DNA from 2 places in the Halomonas sp. AOP25-F1-15 genome. Region 2 is predicted to be linked to the other one. Evidence: predicted binding sites of a transcription regulator. Region 2 holds the regulator's gene; the other holds the start of a gene.
The links. Region 2 encodes LexA, which represses DNA repair genes until DNA is damaged. Its sites were predicted from a motif close to TACTGTNTANNTANACAGTA; they were not measured.
Positions count from the first base shown of each region.

Region 1 (5,990 bases), on a different contig from region 2:
TAGGCAGGGCGCTTTCTTGTTTGTGTAGATTGTTTGCGTAGATTGTTTGTGTGAAGCGCCGCGCTAATGTTGAAAAATGCGTGCGTTTAAAGCAATTAGTGCGTCGGACGTTGGCTGGCGTGAAGCATCTCACGGGCGTGTGCGAGCGTTTGATCAGAGAGCGTGACACCGCCAAGCATGCGCGCTAGCTCGCTGATACGGCCGCGTTCATCGAGCAGTGCCATTTGAGTGAGAGTGGTGTCGCGTTTTGCCTGCTTTTCGATATGTAAGTGTTGATGCGCCTGTGCCGCCACCTGGGGCAGGTGCGTAACGGTCATTACCTGGCCGTTTTGGCCTAGCTTGCGCAGCAGTTGGCCAACAATTTCTGCGGTGGCGCCCGAAATGCCTACGTCTACCTCATCAAACACTAGGCTGGGGACGGTTGAGTGCGTCGCGGCAACCACTTGAATCGCCAAGCTGATCCGCGATAGCTCGCCACCGGAGGCCACCTTGGTGAGCGGTCTCGCGGGCTGCCCAGGGTTGGCGCTGATCAAAAACTGCACGCGGTCCAGTCCTTCTGGGCTAGGCGCATCTTTCGCAATGACGCCTACTTCAAAGCGTGCTTTGCCCATGGCTAAGTAGCCCAACTGCTGCTGGACCTCTTTGCTCAGGCGAAGCGCGGCTTTGTGACGGCTATCACTAATTTTTTTGGCTTCTTGACGATAGCGCTCACGATATTCGACGACTTGAGCGCTTAAGGCTTCAAGATCATTGCCCCCTCCATTGAGCTGCGCAACTTCTTGCTGTAAATCGGTATGCAGGGCGCAGAGCTCTTCAGGGGCAACATGATGTTTACGGGCAATCCGATGGACATCGGTCATTCTTTCCTCAACCCAGGCGAGCCGTTCAGGGTCTAGCTCGGTGGTGCTGGCGAGGCGGTTTAGCTCGCTAGACGCTTCTTCTACCTGAATGCGCGCATCGCTGAGCATGGCGAGCGTATTGGCCAAGGTGCCTTTGTCGCTGCCTGGCAGCGCGCTTAAGTGCGCGAAGGCTTGATTTAATAACGACAGCGCGCCGCTTTCATCACCGGCGCAGCAGTCGGCGGCAAATTGCGTTTCACGCAGGGTCTCTTCAGCATGGGCGAGCGTGTGCTGCTCTTCTTCTAATGTTGCCAGCTCACCTTCCGCTAACGCCAGCTGGTCAAGTTCTTCAACTTGGTAGCGCAGTAGCTGGCGTTTGGCCTCTACTTCACTGCCTTCTTCGCTGAGTTTTTTAAGCTGGCGGCGCGCGTTGCGCCACTCACGAAACGTCTCCGCTAATTGAGAGGTTGCGCTATTGAGACCGGCATAATCATCCAGTAAGGCAAGGTGCGTCTCTTCGCGCATTAGCGCATGGTGAGCGTGCTGTCCGTGGATCTGAATAAGCTGTTCGCCGAGCGATTTTAGATCCGAGATAGTGGCGGGATGACCATTGATCCATGCTTTGGAGCGGCCGCTGGCGGTCACGACGCGACGCAGCAAGCATTCTTCAGAAGGCAGGTCGCGTGCGGTTAGCCACTCAATGGCGGCGGGCAGGTGCTGAATGTCGAAGCGTGCAGAGAGGTCGGTGCGTTCGCGTCCGTGGCGCACGCAGCCGGCATCGGCACGTTCGCCCAGACACAGCCCGAGGGCGCCTAAGAGAATCGATTTACCCGCCCCGGTTTCCCCGGTAATGGCGGTCATGCCACCGGTTAAGTCGAGCTCTAAGTGATCGACAATGGCGAAATCTTGAATAGCTAGCTGAGTGAGCATGACGCCTCCTGAGGCGGTACGGCGCAGAAGCTGGATACTTATCCAATAGTTGTTGATTTATACAGTAGTTAATAACTCACTTCAATGCACCTCTTGAGATGGCGTTTATGGCCCCCATATAGCGTGCATAGCTAATTATGAACTTGTCTCTTTGCGCGCAACTCGGTGTAGAAGCGCCTTACTTTCTAGGAGCACAACATGGCGAAAGAACCGCAAACTCCGTTGGATGACGAACTGAACCGCCACGAGCATGAAGCAGACGGCGCTGAACAGGCGGCTGAAAAAGCCGCCGAAGAGCGTTTGCTGGAAGGCGAGCTGGAAGGGCTAATTAACGACGACGAGCCGTTAGACGGCGGTCTTGATAACCCAGAAGCTGAAATGCTAGCCGCCAAGGTTGATGAACTAGAGCAAAGCTTAGCCGAAGCGAAAGACCAAGCGCTGCGCGCCGCTGCCGAAGCACAAAATGTGCGCCGTCGTGCCGAGCAAGAAGCCGACAAAGCCCGCAAGTTCGCGCTCGAAAAGTTTGTCAAAGAGCTGCTGCCGGTGGTGGATAGCCTTGAGAAAGCGCTGGAAAACATGGAAGAAGATGCTTCCGATGTGCACCGTGAAGGTGTTTCCATGACGTTAAGAATGCAGCTGGATGCGCTCAACAAATTTGGCGTTGAGAGTATCGAGCCCCATGGCGAGCCTTTCGACCCTCAAGTGCATGAGGCGATGGCCATGGTACCCAATCCGGAGCTTGATCCTAATACCGTGATGGATGTCATGCAGAAAGGTTATTTGCTTAACGGACGCCTTGTGCGCCCGGCGATGGTCATCGTGAGCCAGAAAGCCAATTAAGCAATTGGTGACACAAGGTGTGAAAAAACCCTTGAAAAGCTAGCGGCGGCCCCCAGATATAGGGCAACCCCGCGGGGAAACCCGCAGTTATGTTTTAAATTTTTTGTTTATAACTACCAAATTCGAGGTTATTGCTATGGGACGTATTATTGGTATCGACCTGGGCACCACTAACTCTTGTGTGGCCGTGCTTGATGGTGACAGTGCTAAAGTTATTGAAAATGCCGAAGGTGGTCGTACCACGCCTTCCATCATCGCCTATACCGACGATGGTGAAACGCTGGTCGGCCAGGCCGCCAAGCGTCAAGCGGTCACCAACCCAGAAAATACGCTGTATGCCATCAAGCGCCTAATTGGCCGTCGTTTTAAAGACGACGTTGTCCAGAAAGACATCAAGATGGTGCCTTACAAAATTGCCGAAGCAGACAATGGTGATGCGTGGGTTGAAGTAAAAGGCAAAAAAATGGCACCCCCGCAGGTTAGTGCGGAAGTGCTGAAGAAAATGAAAAAGACCGCCGAAGACTACTTGGGCGAAGCGGTGACCGAAGCGGTTATTACTGTGCCGGCCTACTTTAACGACAGCCAGCGTCAGGCGACTAAAGATGCCGGCCGCATCGCGGGTCTAGACGTTAAGCGCATTATCAACGAGCCGACCGCTGCCGCACTGGCTTACGGTATGGACAAGTCGCGCGGCGACAAAACCATCGCGGTTTATGACTTGGGTGGCGGTACTTTCGATATTTCTATCATCGAAATTGCTGACGTTGACGGCGAAACTCAGTTTGAAGTGCTGGCCACCAATGGCGACACCTTCCTGGGCGGTGAAGATTTCGATTTGGCGCTGATTAACTACCTGGTTGACCAGTTCAAAGCGGATAGCGGTATTAATCTTTCCGGCGACAACCTGGCTATGCAGCGCCTGAAAGAAGCGGCTGAGAAAGCTAAAATTGAGCTGTCTAGCGCGCAACATACCGACGTCAACCTGCCGTACATCACGGCTGATAACACCGGTCCGAAACACCTTAACGTTAAAGTGACACGCGCTAAGCTTGAATCACTGGTAGAAGACCTGGTTCAGCGTTCGCTTGAGCCGTGCAAAATGGCGCTGAAAGACGCCGGTTTGTCCGCTTCTGAAATCGACGAAGTCATCTTGGTCGGTGGTCAGACACGTATGCCGATGGTGCAGAAGAAAGCCGCTGACTTCTTTGGTAAAGAAGCCCGCAAAGACGTTAACCCTGACGAAGCGGTTGCTGTAGGTGCAGCGATTCAGGGCGGTGTATTGGGCGGTGACGTTAAAGACGTGCTGCTGCTTGACGTGACGCCGCTGACCCTGGGTATCGAAACCCTGGGCGGCGTAATGACGCCGCTGATAGATAAGAACACCACTATCCCGACCAAGAAGACGCAAACCTTCTCGACCGCGGACGACAACCAAACGGCGGTCACCATTCACGCCGTGCAGGGTGAGCGTAAACAGGTCTCGCAAAACAAATCGCTGGGTCGTTTTGACCTTGCCGACATCCCGCCTGCACCGCGCGGCGTGCCGCAGATCGAAGTCGCTTTTGACTTGGATGCTAACGGTATCCTTAACGTGTCGGCGAAAGACAAGGCAACGGGTAAAGAGCAGTCCATCATCATCAAGGCGTCTAGCGGCTTGTCGGATGAAGAAGTCGAGCAGATGGTGCGCGACGCTGAAGCACACGCGGAAGAGGACAAAAAGTTCGAAACGCTGGTACAGCTGCGCAACCAGGCTGATGGCATGATTCACGCCACGCGCAAAACGTTGGAAGAAGCTGGTGATAAAGCGACTGATGACGAGAAACAGGCTATCGAGACCGCTATCACTGAGCTGGAAGAGGCCGTGAAAGGCGACGATGTCGATAACATCCAGAAGAAGCTGGATGCGCTGACCGAAGCTTCTGGCCAGCTAGCCCAGAAGATGTACGCCGAGCAGGCAGAAGCGGCTCAGCAAGAGGGCGGTGAAGGCGATGAAAATGCAAGCACCAAGCCGGAAGATGATGTCGTTGATGCCGAGTATGAAGAAGTTAACGACGATCAGAAAAAGCCGTAAGTAACGTCTTTCTGACAAGCAGTGCGGTGACGCGGGAGCCTACTCCCGCGTTGCTGTTTCCGCAGCCAAGACGCGCGTCGTTAAATGTGTGTTAAAAGGCGCAGTGAAATGCGCAGCTAACCAGGAGGCGTAGGGCCTATGTCCAAACGCGATTATTACGAAGTCCTGGGTGTTGAAAAAGGGGCCGATCAGAAACAGATCAAGCAGGCCTATCGCCGTCTGGCGCAAAAATTCCACCCTGATAGAAACCCGGACGATAACACCTCAGCAGAGAAATTCCGCGAGGTGTCTGAAGCCTATGAAGTGCTTAGCGATGGCGAAAAGCGCGCTGCTTATGACCAGTTTGGCCATGCGGGCGTTGACGGTCAGGGCGGCGGTTTCGGCGGCGCGGGTGCCGGCGCAGGTGATTTCAGCGATATCTTTGGCGATGTGTTTGGCGATATCTTTGGTGGCGGCGGTGGTCGTCGTCGTGGCCCTAACGCACCCGCTCGTGGTTCAGACCTACGCTACAACCTAGAGCTGGACCTGGAAAGCGCGGTGGCTGGCACCACGGTCGATATTCGTGTGCCGCGTCATATTGAATGCGATCGCTGTGACGGCGGTGGCGCTGAACCTGGTTCCTCTAAAGATACGTGCCCTACCTGCCATGGCCACGGCCAGGTGCGCATGCAGCAAGGCTTCTTTGCCGTGCAGCAAACGTGCCCGACGTGTCACGGGTCTGGTCAGCACATCAAGGTGCCATGCCATAAGTGTAATAGCGAAGGGCGCGTGCGCGAAACGCGGACACTCTCCGTTAAGATTCCGCCCGGCGTGGATACCGGTGACCGCATTCGTTTAAACAGCGAAGGCGAAAGCGGCGTCAACGGTGGTCCGGCAGGCGATCTTTACGTTCAGGTATCGATCAAACCGCACCACATCTTCCAGCGTGACGGTAAGCATCTGCAGTGCGAAGTGCCGATCAACTTTGTGGATGCTGCGCTAGGTGGTGAGCTTGAGGTGCCGACGCTCAATGGCCGTGTGAAGCTGAAGATTCCGCCGGAAACTCAAACCGGCAAGCTTTTCCGCTTACGTGGTAAAGGCGTTAAGCCGGTACGTGGCGGCGTCGCTGGCGACCTACTGTGCAAAGTGGTCGTGGAAACGCCGGTGAAACTCAACGACGAGCAGCGTGATTTACTGCGCCAGCTTCAGGAGAGTTTTGACGGCAGCAACAGCCATAGCCATTCGCCTAAGAAAAGTGGCTTCTTCGATAGCGTGAAAAGCTTCTTCGAAGATATGAAGCCCTAATCTGAGATGATGGATCTACGCTAGAT
Region 1 covers NZ_JBQSXV010000007.1:54,696-60,685, reverse strand. The annotation lists gene recN (DNA repair protein RecN) at 96-1,769, opposite strand; gene grpE (nucleotide exchange factor GrpE) at 1,968-2,609, shown strand; gene dnaK (molecular chaperone DnaK) at 2,746-4,680, shown strand; gene dnaJ (molecular chaperone DnaJ) at 4,819-5,964, shown strand.
Region 1: the regulator LexA is predicted to act here: its motif matches at 1,817-1,836, upstream of recN (DNA repair protein RecN).

Region 2 (5,990 bases):
TGGGGGTTTCACGCTGTGGTAAGACGCCGACCTCGCTCTACTTAGCGCTGCAGTTTGGCATTCGGGCCGCGAACTACCCGCTGACCGAGGATGATCTGGATGAAGACGGCATGCTAAAACTTCCCAAGGCGCTCGCGCCCCATCGACAAAAACTGTTTGGGCTGACCATTGATCCACGTCGTTTGGCCGCCATTCGCAATGAAAGACGCCCTAACAGTCGCTATAGTTCAATCGATCAATGTTTGCAGGAGGTAGATCAAGCGGAGTCGCTATATCGCACGATGCATATCCCTTTTATTGATGCGACACGCTTCTCAGTTGAAGAGATTTCGACACGCATGATTGCCGAAACTGGGTTAGCGAGGCGCTTTTCACCCCGCTAATATTGAATGGCGAATCGTCACATGCCTTTGGGTGCAAAAATACCCGGAGCGTTGCGCCAGTAGCCTTTATAGTCCATTCCAAAACCAAACACATAGCGGTCGGCCACTTCCAAGCTGCAGTAGTCGGCCTTTAAGCCGGGCACCGCTTTGCGATTGTGCTGTTTATCGACCAGTACAGCCGTCGTAACGCTGGCGGCCTTCGCTTCTTGGCAGTAGGCCAAAATACCGGCTAACGTTGCGCCTTCATCTAAAATGTCATCGACAATAACGACATGGCGTCCGGCCATAGGGACTTCCGGCGAGACGCGCCAAAAAAGCTCGCCGCCGCGCAGCTCATTGCGATAACGGGTGGCATGCAGGTAATCCACTTCTAGGGGGAACCCCAACCGGGTTAGCAGGTGGCCGGTGGTAATCAAACCACCATTCATTACGCAGTAAAAAACAGGTAGCTTATCGCCTAAATCTCGGGTGATCGCTTCCGCCATACGATCAAGCGCCCGCTCTACCTCTTGCTGAGAGATTAAGCAGTCGGCGTTATCCATTAACTCACGCATTGAGTCCAGTGACTCCAACGCTTCTTTATCCAACTTCGACATCTAACAACTCCGCGGCGGTTTAAAAATCGTCATATAGGTTAGCAAGTGCGCTTAAAGAGTACTGGCATTCGACTGGTTGGCCAGCGCTTCTAATTTAGCGTGGGTGCGACGCCAGCGCCCTAACGCGCTGAGTGCATCTAAATCTGGTCGTGCGCGGCTGTAACGAAGCTTGGCGGCACGCTTAGCGTCGATATCTTGGCAGGCGTTCATTACCTCAAGTGCCGCGACGCGGTCATTGCATACCAGCAGCATGTCGCAGCCTGCGGCTAAGGCTGCCCGGGCGCGATCCTTGGGTTCACCGGCTTCGTGGGCACCCGCCATGCTTAAATCATCAGAAAAGACGCAGCCCTTAAAGCCCATCGACTCACGCAGCATGCCTAACCAGCTAGGCGAAAAACCAGCGGGTCGGGAATCAAACGCGCTGTAAATAACGTGGGCGGGCATAATCCCTTCTAGCTGACCTGCCAGGTGATAAAAGGGCACTAAGTCATGCTGTTTAATCACATCAAGCGGCCGATCATCCACCGGCAGCGCGACGTGAGAGTCGGCAGCGACACTGCCATGACCTGGGAAGTGCTTACCGACAGCGGCCATCCCCGCCTCATGAAGACCTTGCACAAAAGCACCGCCAAGCACGGCCACTTGCTGCGGATCATGGCTGAAACTGCGATCGCCAATCACGCTTGATATACCGCTTTCAACATCAAGCACCGGGGCAAAGCTTAAGTCCAAGCCACAGGCGGCCATTTCCATACCCAGCAGCCAACCAGCATCTTTTGCCAACGCGAGGCCGTCTTCTGCGTTAGCGCTATAGCACTCGCCAATGCGCGCCATGGCAGGAAGGCGTGTCAAACCCTCTTTAATGCGCTGAACGCGCCCGCCCTCCTGATCAACCGCGATCAATAAATCCCCCCGCACGCGGCGAATATCACTACAGAGCTTGCGCACCTGGTAGGCGCTTTCGACGTTACGGGCAAATAAAATGACGCCCCCTACCGTGGGTTCAAGCAGCAAGTGCTTTTCATCGCGAGTTAATGCTGGGCCTTCAAGGTCAAGCATGACCGGGCCTAGAGGTTGAGTCATCGTGAGAAGTCCAATAAGAGGGGCAATGATTTTAGACGATCGTTTATCAGTGTCAAAGATGGGGGCATTTGAAGCCCGCCCCCAATACAGCTCAGCATCGTTTAGTCAAAGCACTGCCTTTCTCCGTGCAACCAAACGGGGGTGCCGGGCAACGACAATGCAAAGATATGTAGCAAATCGCTGTTGCGTAGCCGAATGCATCCGTGCGAAGCGGCGACGCCCATCGGCTGATCGGTAGGCGTACCGTGCAGATAGATATAGCGCCGCTGCGAGTCAACCTGACCGCCACGATTCACGCCTCTTTCTAACCCACACAGCCACAGAATACGCGTCAAAATCCAATCACGCTGCGGGTAGGCTTCGCCTAACGCTGGCGAGAATACTTCCTCAGTCCAGCGGCGGCCACGAAATACCGCATTCTCGGGCAAGCCACTGCCAATCGCGGCGCGCACATAGTGCCAGCCATGCGGCGTCTTACCGCTGCCATTATGCTCACCAACACCGGCAACGCCAGAAGAAATAGCGCACTCATGCAGCACTTTAGGCCCCCGCCAACAGCGCAGCAGCTGCTCGGTAGTATCTATCTCAAGCCAGATGTTCTCGGTTGGGGGTAGCTCAGCTAACCTTGGCGTTCGCATGGTGTCCTTCTTCTAAAGTTGGGGGTAGTGGCGCATTCATCGCAGCCACGACTACCGGGCGCAAGCGCCGGATTAAGTCCCGCACCGATACCTGCTCGTGGTAATCCTTTTCCGCAATATCACGCAGGGCATCAAGGCCTGACAGGGTGAAGATAACAGTGCCTAGCATGAAGTGTAGCCGCCAAAAGCGCTCTGCATCGGGCAGTTCAGGGGTTGCTTGGCGCACTAGCTCAGTGAAGCGCGTAAACACATCCCCATATTCTTGCTGTATATGTCGCCTTAAATGCCCTTGAGCCTGACTGTAGGCTAAGCCTAGCAGGCGCATAAAGACCTTCAAGCTATTACGCTCAGCGGGCACCGCAAGAACCGTCGTTGCCATAGTTTCAAGCAGCGTTTCCAGCGGTATCACCTGCCCATCATGCTGAGCCTCAAGCTCATCAAGCGCAGTGTGAAAACGCAGCGTAAAAGGATCCAGATAGCGGGAAAAAACAGCCTGAATTAAGGCTTTTTTGGAGCCAAAATGATAATTCACAGCAGCAAGATTGACGCGCGCCTTGCTAGTGATGTTGCGCAGCGAGGTTTCAGCAAAACCACGCTCTGCAAACAGCACTTCAGCGGTATCAAGTATACGGGTCACCGTATCAGATTGAGCCATGATGCTCTCCAGAGAAACAGGTGTTTAAAACATCGCAAAATACTATGCCATAACCTGGGTAGTCTCAACGCTTGATTTGTCACCACAATGCCTCGGCACTTATAAGGAAAAGCTGCATAAGAAAAAGCTTAGTTTCAAATCATTGAAGCTCCCAGAGCGGTAAATATTGGTATTGACAAGGCCATATACTGGACAGAGACACATACTGTATACTTAAACACTTACTGTTTAAGTTACCTTCATTTTATGACTGTCTATTCACAATTCTGGAGCTTGGTATGTCGCGTCCACTAACCGCTCGCCAACAGCACGTATTTGATTTTATTGTTAAAACCATGGGCGAATTTGGCTACCCTCCGACGCGCGCTGAGATCGCTAAAGCACTCGGCTTTCGCTCACCTAACGCCGCTGAGGAGCATCTACGCGCACTTGAACGCAAGGGTGTGATCCGCATCATTCGCAACACGTCACGCGGTATACGCTTGCCTAACCAAGAGCCTCAAGACGTATTGGACACATCTGTCAGTACGCTGTCTGCCACGATCGAGCCTGCTCAGGCGGGCCTGCCGGTCATTGGTGAAGTTGCCGCCGGCAGTCCTATTTTGGCTGCCGAGCATATCGACCGCTACTGCCCGCTGCCTGCTGAGTACTTCACCCCCAAAGCGGATTACTTGCTGCGCGTACGTGGCTTATCCATGAAAGATATCGGTATTTTAGAGGGTGACCTGCTGGCCGTGCACCGTACTGAGCGTGTCCGCGACGGTCAGATAGTCGTTGCCCGCTTAGATGATGAAGTCACGGTTAAACGCTTTAAGCGCCAAGGCCATCAGGTCACGCTGTTCGCAGAGAACGCCGACTTTGCGCCGATTGAAATCGATCTACGTTCCCAGTCGCTCGATATAGAAGGCGTTGGCGTTGGCGTGATTCGCGGCGGCAATGGCCAGGCGTTAGGTTAAGCCAGGCATAACGTCATTTATCAATGCCTTCATCAGACCTAATAGAGGTGGTCGCAAAAGCGGCCACCTCATAGCGATAAAGTAGCCTTATTGATAAGCCGCTTAGCTAAATACCACCGTTTTATTGCCATGGATCAGCACGCGGTCTTCTAAGTGCCAGCGTAAACCGCGTGCCAGTACCGCTTTCTCAACATCACGCCCAAAGCGCACTAAATCAGTAGGCGTATGGCAGTGGCTGACACGGTGGATATCCTGCTCAATAATGGGGCCTGCATCAAGCTCCTCGGTGACATAATGGCAGGTAGCGCCAATCAGCTTAACGCCCCGCTGGTAGGCCTGGTGATAAGGTTTTGCTCCCGCAAATGAGGGCAAAAAGCTGTGGTGAATATTGATCACTTTGCCTGAATAACGCGCGCACAGTTCGGGTGGTAGGATTTGCATATAGCGTGCGAGTACGATGCAGTCCGCCTGCGCGCTATCGATTTCAGCCTGTACCTTCGCAAATGATGCCTGTTTATCGTCAGGGTCTACCGGCACGTGGTGGTAAGGAATTCCGTACCACTGCGTCAGCGAACGCAAGTCGTCATGATTGGAAATAACGCCGACAATATCGCAATCCAGCTCCCCCGACTGCCAGCGATAAAGAAGGTCTACTAAGCAGTGCGATTCTCGCGACACCATCAGCACTACGCGCCGACGCTTTTGAGTATCAACCAATGCCCATTGCATGCTGAATTCGCGGGCTACCGGTTCAAAGGCGGCACGCAGCGCTTCTACCGAGATGCCTACTGAGTCTGCCAAGATTTCATAACGCATAAAAAAGCGGCCGGTCTCTAGGTCCGAATGCTGGCTGGCTTCAGTAATCGACCCGCCTTGCTGAGCAATAAAGCTCGACACGCGTGCAACAATACCCACCCGATCAGGGCAAGAAATAACTAAACGATAATAATGCGACATGTGGGCTACTCTTGACCTATTTCAAACATCACTAATGAAAAACTAACCGGATAAACCGGCTTAACAAACCATCACCTTGGCATGTTAACGACGCTGCATAGTGTATCGGAAGGACAACGATGATTGTTAGCCGCCCCTGCCTTCCCGTATAGTTAAGTCACTACTTTTTAGGCTTTTCATAACTGATGCATTCTTCACGCGTTCAAATTCGTCCCCGTCGTCGTCCACCGCTGCGCATATTGCCGCAGGGGGGATGTGGTGAGATCGGAATGAATCTAACGCTATACGGCTATGACAATCACTGGATTGCCGTTGATTGCGGCATGATGATTCGCCAGGATCTTCCTAACTCACCGCTTCAAGTACCCAACGTAGATACGCCGAAGGCGCTGGGGATCGTACCCAAAGCACTGTTTATCACCCATGGTCATGAAGACCACATTGGCGCAGTCGCTTGGCTCTGGCCCATGTGGAACTGCCCTATTTATGCCACGCCGCTGGCAGCAGGGCTACTCAGATTAAAATTCGCCGAACATCAGCTTAGCAGTGCGGCGATACACGTCATTGAGCCTGGCGAAGCTCTAGAAAGCGGCCCATTCACTCTACGTTATTTGCTTTTAACGCATTCCATTCCCGAAAGCTGTGCCCTGATGATGCTGGCCGGTGGCTACCGCGTTTTACATACCGGCGACTGGAAACTTGATCCCGAGCCGCTGATTGGC
Region 2 covers NZ_JBQSXV010000008.1:155,241-161,230, reverse strand. The annotation lists gene ppsR (posphoenolpyruvate synthetase regulatory kinase/phosphorylase PpsR) at 1-383, shown strand, start outside; gene ACT3TF_RS15340 (hypoxanthine-guanine phosphoribosyltransferase) at 401-979, opposite strand; gene nagZ (beta-N-acetylhexosaminidase) at 1,031-2,062, opposite strand; gene ACT3TF_RS15330 (L,D-transpeptidase) at 2,164-2,700, opposite strand; gene ACT3TF_RS15325 (TetR/AcrR family transcriptional regulator) at 2,678-3,355, opposite strand; gene lexA (transcriptional repressor LexA) at 3,634-4,311, shown strand; gene purU (formyltetrahydrofolate deformylase) at 4,414-5,268, opposite strand; gene ACT3TF_RS15310 (ribonuclease J) at 5,538-5,990, shown strand, end outside.